Regions from separate parts of the Rhizobium sp. SG2393 genome, predicted to be linked through region 3. Evidence: predicted binding sites of a transcription regulator. Region 3 holds the regulator's gene; each other region holds the start of a gene.
What was found. The regulator LexA, encoded in region 3, represses DNA repair genes until DNA is damaged. The targets are predictions, from matches to a motif close to TGTTCNNNNTGTGTTCNG.
Positions count from the first base shown of each region.

Region 1: the regulator LexA is predicted to act here: its motif matches at 1,852-1,869, upstream of ACED18_RS14905 (helicase-related protein).
Region 2: the regulator LexA is predicted to act here: its motif matches at 2,255-2,272, upstream of ACED18_RS17165 (ImuA family protein).

Region 1 covers NZ_JBHGAP010000007.1:50,341-55,001, reverse strand. The annotation lists gene ACED18_RS14915 (acetyl-CoA C-acetyltransferase) at 1-552, shown strand, start outside; gene ACED18_RS14910 (beta-ketoacyl-ACP reductase) at 681-1,406, shown strand; gene ACED18_RS14905 (helicase-related protein) at 2,029-4,661, shown strand, end outside.
Region 2 covers NZ_JBHGAP010000009.1:128,104-132,764, forward strand. The annotation lists gene ACED18_RS17150 (arylesterase) at 1-188, shown strand, start outside; gene thpR (RNA 2',3'-cyclic phosphodiesterase) at 274-858, shown strand; gene ACED18_RS17160 (TIGR03862 family flavoprotein) at 862-2,094, opposite strand; gene ACED18_RS17165 (ImuA family protein) at 2,285-3,247, shown strand; gene ACED18_RS17170 (DNA polymerase Y family protein) at 3,198-4,661, shown strand, end outside.
Region 3 covers NZ_JBHGAP010000001.1:819,601-824,261, forward strand. The annotation lists gene ACED18_RS03915 (competence/damage-inducible protein A) at 1-180, opposite strand, end outside; gene wrbA (NAD(P)H:quinone oxidoreductase type IV) at 415-1,014, shown strand; gene ACED18_RS03925 (DUF2188 domain-containing protein) at 1,239-1,481, shown strand; tRNA gene ACED18_RS03930 (tRNA-Leu) at 1,567-1,652, shown strand; gene lexA (transcriptional repressor LexA) at 1,761-2,489, shown strand; tRNA gene ACED18_RS03940 (tRNA-Cys) at 2,679-2,752, shown strand; gene ACED18_RS03945 (hypothetical protein) at 3,076-3,411, opposite strand; gene ACED18_RS03950 (hypothetical protein) at 3,563-3,877, opposite strand; tRNA gene ACED18_RS03955 (tRNA-Asn) at 4,050-4,124, shown strand; gene ACED18_RS03960 (cryptochrome/photolyase family protein) at 4,292-4,661, shown strand, end outside.

The DNA.
Region 1 (4,661 bases), on a different contig from region 3:
GACACGATCGTCGATCAGGACGAGTACATCCGTCACGGCGCAACGCTCGATTCCATGACGAAGCTGCGCCCGGCCTTCGACAAGGAAGGCACCGTTACCGCCGGCAACGCCTCCGGCCTCAACGACGGCGCCGCCGCAACGCTTCTGATGACGGAAACCGAAGCCGGCCGTCGCGGCATCCAGCCGCTCGCCCGCATCGTCTCCTGGGCAACGGCAGGCGTCGATCCGCAGATCATGGGCACTGGCCCGATCCCGGCCTCGCGCAAGGCACTTGAAAAGGCCGGCTGGTCGATCGGCGACCTCGACCTCGTCGAGGCCAACGAAGCCTTTGCCGCCCAGGCCTGCGCCGTCAACAAAGACCTCGGCTGGGATCCCTCGATCGTCAACGTCAACGGCGGCGCCATTGCCATCGGCCACCCGATCGGCGCATCCGGCGCACGCGTGCTCAACACGCTGCTGTTCGAGATGAAGCGCCGCGGCGCGAAGAAGGGCCTTGCCACGCTCTGCATCGGCGGCGGCATGGGCGTTGCCATGTGCGTCGAAAGCCTCTGATCCTTCCCGCCGGACAGCGATCGAAACGAATTGGGCCGGCTCCCGCGAGCCGGCTCAAGGCCCGGCGTGACCGGGCATCTTGATGGGGAACGCCACCGCGGTGGCCAAAAAGCAGCTGGAGGAATGTCATGAGCAGGGTAGCGCTTGTCACTGGGGGGTCGCGCGGCATCGGCGCAGCCATTTCCATCGCTCTCAAGAATGCCGGCTACACGGTTGCCGCCAACTATGCCGGCAATGACGAAGCGGCCAACGCTTTCAGTGCCGAGACGGGCATCCCCGTCTACAAGTGGGATGTGTCGAGCTACGAAGCCTGCGCAGCCGGCATCGCCAAGGTGGAAGCCGATCTCGGTCCGGTCGAAATTCTGGTCAACAATGCCGGCATCACCCGCGACGGCATGTTCCACAAGATGACGCCGGACCAGTGGAATGCCGTCATCGGCACCAACCTCAACGGTCTTTTCAACATGACGCACCCAATCTGGTCGGGCATGCGCGACCGCAGCTTCGGCCGCGTCATCAACATTTCCTCGATCAACGGCCAGAAGGGCCAGATGGGCCAGGCGAACTATTCCGCCGCCAAGGCCGGCGATCTCGGCTTCACCAAGGCACTCGCCCAGGAAGGCGCCGCAAAGGGCATCACCGTCAACGCCATCTGCCCCGGCTACATCGGCACGGAAATGGTCCGCGCCATCCCGGAGAAGGTGCTGAACGAGCGCATCATCCCGCAGATCCCCGTCGGCCGTCTCGGCGAGCCGGAGGAAATCGCCCGGATCGTGGTCTTCCTCGCCTCCGACGATGCCGGCTTCATCACGGGATCGACGATTTCGGCCAATGGCGGCCAGTTCGTCGTCTGACGCAGACGGAAAGTCAGGCATCTTTTCAACGGGGGCGCCCTGCCGGGTCGCCCCCGTTAACGTTTGCGGACATGGAAAGCGCTGCAACCCGCGCGAGTCTGCCCCGCCTTGCGCGATGCGATGCCGAATCGCACAAGATGTAGTGGCGAACAAAAGGAGAAAGCGTCGGAGTCAGCGATTCGTCGCTGATTCGTTCCGGCTTTGATCGATTCCTTAATGCGGCACAGACGAACACGCCACGTTAACGATTTGGAAAGCATTTCATACGGTTGCATGACAGTTTCGTGAACCGCCACCTCCAGTTCTGCCGTTAACTTTTGGCACGCAGACCGCCCCGCCAGGCCCTCAAGTGGATTCACGATGTGGACCGATACCGCGCCGCAGCATCCAGATCTAGAGGTGAACAAACCGGCAACCTTGCGGAGTCAGTGATTCGTCTCTGATTCGTTCCACCACTGTTCCGAGTCTTAACGCTGACGGCCGAAACAGACAGAAAGCGGCGCCGCGCTCTTGCCATCGGGCTCCGCGATGGGCATGTCTTGCCCACCCCGTTGCCGGCGCCGAGAGGCGGATGCAGCGGTCCGATCCAGAAAGGCATGGCGTTTCGGTGTCCATCCAACCGATGATCCTCAGCGGCCGCGGCGTCACCGCGGTGCTCGGCCCGACCAACACGGGCAAGACGCACTACGCCATCGAACGCATGGTGGCGCACCAGTCCGGCGTGATCGGCCTGCCGCTGCGTCTGCTTGCCCGCGAAGTCTACACACGCGTCGTCGAAAAGGTGGGCGAACACAATGTCGCGCTGATCACCGGCGAGGAGAAGATCACGCCGCACATGGCGCGCTTTTCCGTCTGCACCGTGGAGGCCATGCCGCGCGAGACCACGGCGGAATTCGTGGCGATCGACGAGATCCAGTTGGCGAGCGACCTCGAGCGCGGCCACATCTTCACCGACCGTCTGCTGCACCTACGTGGCCGGCACGAAACGCTGCTGCTCGGCGCCTCCACCATGCGCGGCCTGCTGGAACGGCTTCTCCCCGGCATCACGGTGGTGGAACGCCCGCGCCTGTCGCAGCTTCTCTACGCCGGCTCAAAGAAGATCACCCGCCTGCCGGCCCGATCGGCCATCGTCGCCTTCTCGGCCGACGAGGTCTATGCGATCGCCGAGCTGATCCGTCGCCAGCGCGGCGGTGCGGCCGTGGTGCTCGGCGCGCTCAGCCCCCGCACCCGCAATGCCCAGGTTGCACTCTATCAGGAAGGCGATGTGGAGTATCTTGTCGCCACCGACGCGATCGGCATGGGTCTGAACCTCGATGTCGATCATGTCGCCTTCGCCCAGGACCGCAAGTTCGACGGCTACCAGTTCCGAAACCTGAACCCGTCCGAACTCGCCCAGATCGCCGGCCGCGCCGGCCGCCATGTGCGCGACGGCACCTTCGGTGTGACGAGCCGGGTGGAGCCCTTCGACAACGAACTGGTCGAGCGCATCGAGACGCATCAGTTCGATCCCGTGCGCGTGCTGCAATGGCGCACCAAGAATTTCGACTTCTCGTCGCTCACAGCCCTGCGCAAGAGCCTCGAACAGGCCCCCGGCGTCCAGGGACTGACTCGCGCCCTGCCGGCCGTGGATCAGCAGGCGCTGGAGCATTTGTCCCGCTACCCGGAAATCCAGGATCTCGCCACGACGTCCGCCCGTGTGGAGAAATTGTGGGAGGCCTGCGCGCTTCCCGATTACCGTCGCATCACGCCCGCCCAGCACGCCGACCTCATTTCGACGCTTTATGCGGATCTGGTGCGCAAGGGTGTCGTGAACGAGGATTTCATGGCCGAGCAGGTCCATCGCGCCGATCGAACCGATGGCGAGATCGATACGCTCTCGGCACGGATTGCGCAAATCAGGACATGGACCTATGTGTCGAACCGCCCCGGCTGGCTGGCTGATCCGACACACTGGCGGGAAAAGACGCGCGAAATCGAGGACCGTTTGTCCGACGCGCTACATGAACGGTTGACGAAACGCTTTGTTGATCGCAGGACATCTGTGCTCATGAAGCGGCTGAGAGAGAATGCGATGCTGGAAGCGGAAATCAGTGTGAATGGCGACGTCTTTGTTGCCGGCCATCATGTCGGACAGTTGACCGGGTTCCGGTTCACGCTGGCATCAGGTGCGGAGGGACCGGACGCGCGCGCGGTTCAGGGTGCGGCCCACAAGGCGCTGGCGCTCGAATTCGAAGCGCGGGCGGCACGCATGCATGCGGCCGCGAACGGCGACCTCGCGCTGTCCTCGGACGGCACGGTGCGCTGGCTCGGCGATCCCGTCGCGAAGCTCGCAGCCGGCGATCACATCATGCACCCCCGCGTGATCCTTCTGGCCGACGAACAGCTGCAGGGTGCGGCGCGCGATCACGTCGCCGCCCGCATCGAGCGCTTCGTCAATCACCACATCGCAACCGTGCTGAAGCCGCTGGACGATCTCTCCCGCGCCGAAGACCTGCAGGGCATGGCCAAGGGCCTCGCCTTCCAGCTCGTCGAAAATCTCGGCGTGCTCTTCCGCCGCGATGTCGCCGACGACGTCAAGGCGCTCGACCAGGAGGCCCGCGCCTCCATGCGCCGCCACGGCATCCGCTTCGGCGCCTACCATGTCTTCATGCCCGCTCTCCTGAAGCCGGCACCGGCCGAACTCATCACGCTGCTCTGGGCGCTGAAGAACGATGGCCTCGACAAGCCCGGCTACGGCGACCTCATCCCGGTTCTGGCCGCCGGCCGCACCTCCGTCGTCACCGACCCGAGCTTCGAGCGCACCTTCTACAAGCTCGCCGGCTTCCGCTTCCTCGGCAAGCGTGCCGTGCGCGTCGATATTCTGGAGCGCCTGGCCGACCTCATCCGTCCGCTGCTGCAGTGGCAGCCGGGCGCAACACCGCGTCCGGACGGTGCCTATGACGGCCGCCGCTTCGTGACGACGACCGCGATGCTCTCCATTCTCGGCGCCACCGCCGACGACATGGAAGAAATCCTGAAGGGTCTCGGCTACCGCGCCGAAAGCGTGACCGCCGAGCAGGCGGCCGCGCACCTCGCCAGCCAGGACGCCAAGGCAGCGCCGACTGCTGCAGCGGAAGTCACCACTGAGGGCGAGCCCGCAGCGGGCGACGATGCCGACGCCTCCGAGCCGGAAGCCGAAGCCACCGCCGACGCACCCGTTGCCGCTGAGGCCGCTGCGGTCGAGACAGTCCAGAGCGAAAGCGCGGAAGCCGCAAC
Region 2 (4,661 bases), on a different contig from region 3:
ATCTCGCCAAGGCCCATGGCGTGGCGCTCTACCCCTTCTTTCTGGATGGCGTCGTAACGCATCCGGCATTGCAGCTGGAAGACGGCATGCACCCCAATGCCGACGGTGTCGGCGTGATGGTGGAGCGCTTCCTGCCGACGGCCGAGGCCTTCATTGCCGGCATCGGGAAAAGTGCGCCCGCAAATTGAGTTTTTGCAGGTGCTAAATAGGAGTTGCGTCGATGGCGGATGCATGATTCGCTGAGGCCATAGACCTTGAATCGGGGAGCTCGACATGCCGAGACTGTTCACCGCACTCGAGATCCCCCGCAGCGCCGCCATGAGCCTGTCTCTGTTGCGCGGCGGCCTGCCCGGCGCACGCTGGATCGATGTGGAGAACTACCACATCACGCTGCGCTTCATCGGCGATGTGGATGGCCGCACAGCCGACGAGATCGTCGACAGGCTCGACCGCATCGAACGCCCGGAATTTCAGATCCAGCTGTCGGGCACCGGCGCCTTCGGCTCCAAGAAGCCGCATTCGGTCTTCGCCGGCGTCAGCGCCAGCCCGGACATGACCGCGCTGCAGGCCGAGATCGAGCGCATCTGCCAGCGCCTCGGCCTTCCCGCCGATCCCCGCAAGTTCACGCCCCATGTGACGCTCGCAAGGCTGCGCAACACGCGTGTGGAGGATGTGGTGGAATATCTGGCCGGCCGCGGCAATTTCCACACGCTGCCCTTCACCGTCGGACGTTTCGTGCTGCTGTCGTCGCGCGATTCGGTCGGCGGCGGCCCCTATCTCACCGAAGAGGTCTTCCCGCTGATGGAAACCGGCGGCTTCGGCGGCGTGGATGATTACCATCCCGTGCCGCTGGCCTGATCCTCACGGCAAGCTTCGGCCGAGAAAGGCAAGCACGCCCCGCGCCGCCGCTTGCCCCGTACCGAAGCAGGCCGTCAGCAGATAGCCGCCCGTCGGCGCTTCCCAATCCAGCATTTCGCCGGCTGCGAACACGCCGGGCAGCGCCATCAGCTGATAATCTGCGCCAACCGCATCAAGCCGGATGCCGCCCGCCGAAGAAATCGCCTCGGCGATCGGCCGCGGGCTGGCCAGCGGGATCGGCAGGGCCTTGATGACCTCAGCCAAAGCGCTGGCATCACGCGCCGCAAGATCAGGCACCACCTCCCGCAGCAGCGCGGCCTTGACGCCGTCAAGCCCGGTTGCCCGCCGCAACCGGTTGGAAAAGCTGAGCTTCGGCGCCTGCCGATGCAAGGCCGCCGCCAGCGCCTCCACCGTCCTGTCCGGCGCCAGATCCACCACGAAATCCGCCTTGCCCGTCTCCAGCAGCCGGTCGCGAAGGGCCGCGCAGGCCGCATAGACGAGGCTTCCCTCGATCCCGTGGCCGGTCACGACGAACTCGCCCTTCACCATCCGGCCGCCGATCGGGGTCGCGACCGATTTCACCGGCGCGCCCGCAAAACGCGTCGCGAACATCTCGCTCCAGCGGACATCGAAACCGCAATTGGCCGGCCGGAACGGCGCGATCGTCACGCCCTTCTCCGCCAGAAGCGGCACCCAGGCCGCATCCGACCCGAGCCGCGGCCAACTGGCCCCGCCGAGCGCCAGCAGGACCGCATCCGCCGTCACCCGGGCCAGGCCTTCGGGTGTCTCGAAGCGCAGCGCCTGCCCGTCGAACCCCGTCCAGCGGTGCCGTGTCCGCACCTTGACGCCAAGCGCCGCAAGCCGCGCCAGCCAGGCACGCAGGAGCGGCGAGGCCTTCATCGCAACAGGAAAGACGCGGCCCGAACTGCCCGTGAACGTCTCCACCCCGAGCCCGGCCGCGAAGGCCTCCACATCCCGGCCCGTCATGGCATCAAGGGCGTGGGCGAGGAAACCGCCGGCCGCGCCGAAGCGGGTCCGCAAGCGCGCATGCGGCTCGGAATGGGTGATGTTGAGGCCGGATTTTCCCGCCAGGAGCAGCTTGCGCGCCACCGAAGGCATGGCGTCGTAGACCGTCACACGAATGCCCGCGCGCGCCAGCACCTCGGCCGCCATCAGCCCTGCCGGCCCGCCGCCGACGATCGCCACCTGCGGCGCGGGCCGGGTGACACTCTCCATGGACGCTTGCGTGCTTGGCTCTCTCATGCCGCCGTTCTGCCCGAGCCGGCCCCGCCGTTCAAGCCGTCCGTCGATCCCGCGCCTGCCGCCTGTGGTAGACGCTGCCGCAAGACTTCCCGCCAAAAGAGGATTGACTCTCCGGACGCCCTCTGGAATCCATTAGAACAAAACAGGAACATTGGAGAGTGCCATGGACGGTGCCCAGATCTCTGGCCAGACTGCGGGTCTGGCCGGCGACCGCCTGTCGATGTTGCGTGACACCCTGGCCCGGATCGAGGGACGCACACCGTCCTTCAGGGATCGCAACCCGGCATGTCCGGACGACGCGCAATTTTCAGGCGAAGCCCGCCTGCCGCTCGGCGCGGCGCGCTTCGACGCGCTGCTCGGCGGCGGTCTTCCGCAGGAAGGCCTGATCGAGGTGCGCCACGACGAGACCCGCGAGGCCGGCACGGCAAGCGGCTTCACGCTTGCGCTTGCGGGCCTCTACCAGCGGGACCGCCAGGCCACGGGACGCCGCAGCCTGCTCTGGGTGGCCGAGCGCCAGGCAGCCGCCGAGGCTGGTCTTCCCTATGCGCCCGGTCTTGGCGATCACGGGCTCGACACGATGCGCCTTCTGTTTTCCCGCCCGCGCCGTATCGAGGATGCGCTGTGGGTGGTGGAGGCCGCCCTTGCCTGCGGAGATTTCGCAGCCGTCACGCTGGAGGTGCGCGGCAATCCCGCCGCCCTCGGCTTCACCGAAAGCCGCCGCCTGCACCTGAAGGCGAAGGCATCAGGCCTGCCGCTTCTGCTTTTAAGGCAGGGCGGAGAGGCGCAGGCAAGCGCCGCACGCTTGCGCTTTGCCGTGCGACCTGCCCACGCCGCCGCCCGCCGCCTGTCGGACGGGGCCGCCCTGCCCGGCAGTCTCGGCAATCCCGTCTTCGCCGTCACCATCGAAAAAAACCGTGCCGTTCCACCGCAAACCCTCAGCCTCGAATGGAGCGCCCATGACCTTCGTTTCCACGACCACGATGACACCATCGGCACCGCTCTTGCCAACTCCACTCTTCCAGGCACAGGGCAGCCGCATCCTGTCGATCGTCTTCCCCCATCTGCCGACGGACCGGATCAGCCGCAGTCTCTGGGGCAGGTCGTGGCTTTCCGCCGGGCGTCCTGATCACCCGCCCATCGTTCTCTCCGGGCGCGACGGTAATGCCATGCGCATCGTCGCGCTCGACCGCATGGCGGAAGAGGCCGGGCTGCGGCTCGGGCTGGGCATTGCCGAAGCCCGCGCCATGCGGCCGCGGCTCGATGTCATGCAGGCCGACCCCGCCGCCGATCGCGCCCTGCTTTCGGGCATTGCCGACTGGTGTGATCGCTATACGCCGCTGGTCGGCCTCGACGGCACGGATGGCCTCTTTCTCGATGTCACCGGCTGCACCCATCTGCATGGCGGCGAAAAGGTGCTGATCACCGATCTGCTCGCGCGCCTTTTCCACCTCGGCCTTGAAGCCCGCGCCACGATTGCCGCCACGCCCGGCCTTGCCTGGGCGCTCGCCCGCTTCGGTGCCGCCCCCGCCCAGATCGTCGAAACCGGCGCCGAGGAAGAAACGCTCGCCCCATTGCCGCTGGCGGCCTTGCGCCTGCCGCCGGAGATGCGCGACGGCCTGGCCCGGCTCGGCCTGGCCCGCGTCGGCGACATTATGAGCCTGCCGCGCGCCCCGCTTGCCCGCCGCTTCGGCCCCCTGCCGCTCCTGAGGCTCGATCAGGCGCTCGGACGAGAGGACGAGCCGATCAGCCCGCGCCGCCCCGTCGCCCTCCTCTCGGCCGAGCGTCGGCTTGCCTCCCCCGTGGTGGCGCAAGACGATATCCTCGCGATCACGCTCAGCCTCGCCACCGGCCTCACGCCCGGCCTCGAGGCCCGCGGCGCAGGCGGCCGCAGCTTCGAACTCCAGCTTTTCCGCGTCGATGGCCGCGTCTTCCGTCTCGATGTCGCGACCTCTGCGCCGCTGCGGGAACCCGCCCGCATTGCCGGCCTCTTCGGGGAAAGACTGGCGGCCCTGCATGACGATATCGATGCCGGCTTCGGGTTTGAAATGCTGCAGTTGCGGGTCATGCGCGAGGAAAAGATAAAGGCCCTGCAAAGCGATCTGGAAGAGGCCGGCCAGGAGGACCGACCACTCGCCGGCTTCATCGATCAGGTGACGGCACGGCTTGGGGCCGAAAGCCTCGAACTCACCCTTCCCCGGCAAAGCCATGTGCCGGAGCGGGCCGCAAGCTTCCTGCCGGCCGCCGAAGCCGGCATCGCCGGCCTGCGGGCAGAACAGGCCATGGCGCGCCTGACCCGCGCCGTGGCGGCCATCGGCACGGTCCGTCCACTGCGCCTCTTTACCCGGCCGGAACCGGTCGAGGCCACCGCCGAAGTGCCGGAGGGACCGCCGATGAGCTTCCGCTGGCGCCGCGCGCTCTATCGCGTTCGCCGTGCCGAGGGGCCGGAGCGCATCGCCGGCGAATGGTGGATCGACGGCGAAGACCACCCGGTGCGCGACTATTTCCGCGTCGAGGATGTCGAGGGCCGCCGCTTCTGGCTG
Region 3 (4,661 bases):
AAGCGCGTTGACTGCCGCGACGATCTCCGGCTCCTCGTCGGGCACGATCCGCACTTCCTTGAGGTCGATCCCGGCAAGCGTCAGGTTTTCCGCCAGGAAGCCGATATTCTTGTCCTTGGTGCGACCGGAGAGAAGCTCGTCGCCAATGGCGAGGATGGCGGCAGAGACGGTTGCTTTCACGGGCATGGCTCCAGAAGGACGAAAAGGGGAACGGGACTGCCAAGGCTCGGCGTGGACAGCCGGTGTCATCGTGTTCTACGCGACGACAATGTGACCGGACCTGTCGCATTTTGTGAACAGTGCGTTCGCAGGCCGCGACTGGCCGATCGATGCCAATCTGTTAGAACGTTTCGCCAGGGACGGGCAAGCGATTTGCCCGCAAACAGATTGTTCGCAAACACCAAGGAGACGACGATGGCAAAGGTACTGGTTCTCTACTATTCCGCTTACGGCCACATTGAAACCATGGCCAATGCCGTTGCCGAAGGTGCACGCTCGGCCGGTGCCGACGTGACCGTCAAGCGCGTTCCGGAACTCGTCTCCGAAGACGTCGCCAAGGCCTCGCACTACAAGCTCGACCAGGCCGCCCCGATCGCCACCGTCGACGAACTCGCCGACTACGACGCCATCATCGTCGGCGCCGGCACGCGCTACGGCACGGTCGCCTCGCAGATGCGCAATTTCTGGGACCAGACCGGCGGCCTGTGGTTCAACGGCAAGCTGGTCGGCAAGGTCGGCGCCATGTTCACCTCCACGGCCACCCAGCATGGCGGCCAGGAAACGACGATCATGGGCTTCATCCCCACCTTCCTGCACCATGGCATGGTCTTCGCCGGCCTGCCCTACGCCTTCCAGGGCCAGATGGGCGTTGAAGCCGTCAAGGGCAATTCGCCCTACGGCGCCTCCACCATCACCGACGGCGACGGCTCGCGCCAGCCCTCCGAAATCGAGCTGGAAGGCGCCCGCTACCAGGGCGCCCACGTCGCCAAGCTCTCTTCCAAGCTCTCGGCCTGATCCATCCGGCCTGTGCCCCTCCGGAGCCCTGCCTGCAGCCATGCAGGCAGGGCTCTTTTCGTTGTCGTCTCCCCTCGCCCGCAAGGCGTGTCCGCGGCGCCGTCTCCCGTGATAGACTGTCGCCGTCTGCGCGACGGAACCGGTCGGCCCTGCGCGTCGTTTTCCCGCTGCACCGGCAACGGCGCCGAAGGATGCCCCCCGAGGAGAACCCCAAGGAGAACCCGATGACAGTCATTCGCTACACGATCGTCGAACATGACGGCGGCTGGGCCTACCAGCTCGACGGCGCCTTTTCCGAAAGCTTCCCCACCCACAAGGCAGCCCTGCGCGCCGCCAAGATCGCGGCCATCGAGCAGCAGGTGGGCGGCGAGGATGCCGAAATCCTCTATCAGGACGACAAGGGCAACTGGCACACCGAACACGCCGATGGCGGCGACCGCCCCGAGACCGAAGTCGTCGACGGCTGAGATCGCAACGGTCACCATCCTGATTCGGCAGCAACCACACACGCCTTGCCTGAATCGCCACATTCGGGCATGAGGGCCCGGATGTGGCCGCTTGCCGAAACTGGTAGACGGAAGGCACTTAAAATGCCTCGGGCAACGCCCGTGTGGGTTCGATTCCCACAGCGGCCACCAGAATTTCAGCCTAACCGCCCCGCCTTCATCCTTTCTTAGCCCCTTGCGGAACACAAATGGAACAGATAGTGTCCGTTCTGGATTTGTTTCCGATTCTGGAGGCCAAGCATGCTGACCCGCAAGCAACAGGAACTGCTGCTCTTCATCCATGAGCGGATGAAGGAATCCGGCGTTCCGCCATCCTTCGACGAGATGAAGGATGCGCTCGATCTGGCCTCCAAGTCGGGCATCCATCGCCTGATCACGGCACTGGAAGAACGCGGCTTCATCCGCCGCCTGCCGAACCGGGCGCGCGCGCTCGAGGTCATCAAGCTGCCGGAAGCCTACCAGCCGACGCTCGCGCCCCGCCGCGGCTTTTCGCCAAGCGTCATCGAAGGCTCGCTCGGCAAGACGGCACCGGCTGCGGCCAACGTGCAGCCCCCCAGGCCGGCCGCAAAGAGCGAGGATGGCGGATCCGTCTCCGTTCCCGTCATGGGGCGCATCGCAGCCGGCGTGCCCATCTCCGCCATCCAGAACACCACCCACGAAATCGCCGTGCCCATGGAAATGCTCGGCAACGGGGACCACTACGCGCTGGAGGTGAAGGGCGATTCGATGATCGAGGCCGGCATTCTCGACGGCGACACGGTCATCATCCGCAATTCCAGCACCGCCAACCCGGGCGAGATCGTCGTCGCCCTCGTGGATGACGAGGAAGCAACCCTCAAGCGCTTCCGCCGCAAGGGTGCCTCCATCGCGCTCGAGGCCGCCAACCCCGCCTACGAGACCCGCATCTTCGGTCCCGACCGCGTCAAGATCCAGGGCAAGCTCGTCGGCCTCATCCGCCGCTACCACTGACACGCACGCCGCCCGTCGCTCCGGGCAGCCGGGCCTCATCGCATCAGGACCGGCGTCGGCCGGCAGGGCGTCACAGGCCTGTCGTGGACGAAACGCAAAAATCCCCCGGTTTGATTGGAGAGCGCTTGCGCTTACTTTGAAATCGGTCTAAACGCCCCTCACATCCGGCGACAAGCCGGACCGCAGCGAGGCCTCGTGGCGGAGTGGTGACGCAGAGGACTGCAAATCCTTGTACCCCGGTTCAATTCCGGGCGAGGCCTCCAACAAACTCAAGAGCTTGACGGACGACACCAAGGCGCGCGCTGAGCGCGTCCGCGGCCTTCTGCGCGGCGCTGGCGAATGCCGCAAGGTGCCTGTCGGCGCTCAAGCTGTCAGCCCTCAGTAAGCTTCGACGGGATGGTGCCGTGGTCTGGCGGCTCGCTTGGCAGAGCAACGGCCACGCGGCGCGGCCCGTACGAGCATCCAGACGCACTCCCCGCATCGCAATGCGCGGCCTCATATTGAAACGGGCGGCCCCACATCAAAAAGGGGCGGCCTTGCGGCCACCCCTTGTGTCCTGTCGACATCTCCTGCCGACGGCTGCAAATCAGAGTTCCGGGCAGCCACGCACGTTGGCGAACACGATTTCATCCGGGCCGCGGCGCGTCATGCCTTCAACAACGATCCGGCGCGGCGTCACACGCACGACCTCGGGATCGCGCAGGCCGGCCTGGCGGGCGGCGAAGCGGGCTTCGCGCTCGCTGCAGCCACGGGCGCGGTCACGCAGACGATCGCGCTCGGCCTCGCGGTCGCGAACGATCGGACGCACGCCATCGGGGCCGATCCTCAGTTCGAGATCCTGGGCGGCGGCCGGTGCGACACCCGCGAAAGTGCCCATGGTCATGGCAATGGCAAGCGCCGAAACAGAGAGAATCGTCTTCATGAAGCCTCCTCGCCCATCTGTGATACGGGCAGTGTTGATCCTGTCGGCGGCTCTTGAGTTTGCTCATGGGATGAGCCGCCGGTTTTCGGGAGGGGTAACGCACGGAATGAAGGCTGGTTCCGGCGCGCAACGGTTTTTGATGAGGGGATGCTTACGAATCGCGGCGCGTCTGTCCCTGGCGCTGCTGCCGGCGGCGCGCCCACCACACGGCAAGGCGCCGGCGCCATCGCCGCACGGCCGGCAGGTCGTTGGACAGCACGAGAAGACCGAGCGGCACCATCCAGAAGCCGAGAATCGGCAGAAAGCCCAGGCAGCCGAAGATGATCAGCGCAATGCCGATGCCGATGCGCAGGCCCCGCGACTGCGGCAGGCGCATGCCAAAGGAGCCCAGCATCAGCTTGCCGGTGCGAGGATCGATGCCGAAACGCGGCTTCGGCTTGTCGTTGCTCTCATGTGTCTGTGTCATGGTGCCGGGAGATGGTTGCTTGTCCACAGTTTGGCAAGGGCTGGAGCCCGACACGGCCGATTCATTGCGGGCCGAATGCATTTTTTTGATTTTTGCGCTTGGCAAATCCGGAAAGCATCAGTATGAGCAGCACCACATCAGCGGCGCAAGCAAACGCCTTCGCCGCAGACGTTCCCTGGTAGCTCAGCGGTAGAGCATTCGACTGTTAATCGACAGGTCGCCGGTTCGAATCCGGCCCGGGGAGCCAAATTCTTCCAAACTTTTCCGTTGATGAGAGAAAAACTCACGCCCATGTGAGCCGCTTCTTGTTGATCGGATTCTCATTTCAGGAAATGATCGGACGAGGTGAAACCTTTGATCCGGGAACACCGTACCTGCGTACACGGTCGGCAATCTCGAAAGTCAGGGTTTTGAATGTCAACGGAAAATCAGGAATCAACAGATCGCGGGCGGTACACCCCCGTCATCGTGTGGTTCCGGCGTGACCTGCGCCTGTCCGACAACCACGCGCTCTCCGCCGCCGCTGACACGGGCCGCCCTATTATCGCGATCTACATCCGCGAGCCGGAAAAGACGGGCAATGGCCCGCTCGGCGCCGCGCAGGCGTGGTGGCTACATCATTCGTTGCAAGCGCTTGCCGACGGCCTCTCGAGCGCCGGCGTGGAGCTTCTTCTGAAGACCGGCAGCGCCGATGCCGTTCTCGACGATCTCATCAAGGAAACAGGCGCCGGCGCGGTCTACTGGAACCGCCGCTATGACCCCAAGGGCATCGCCGTAGACGGCC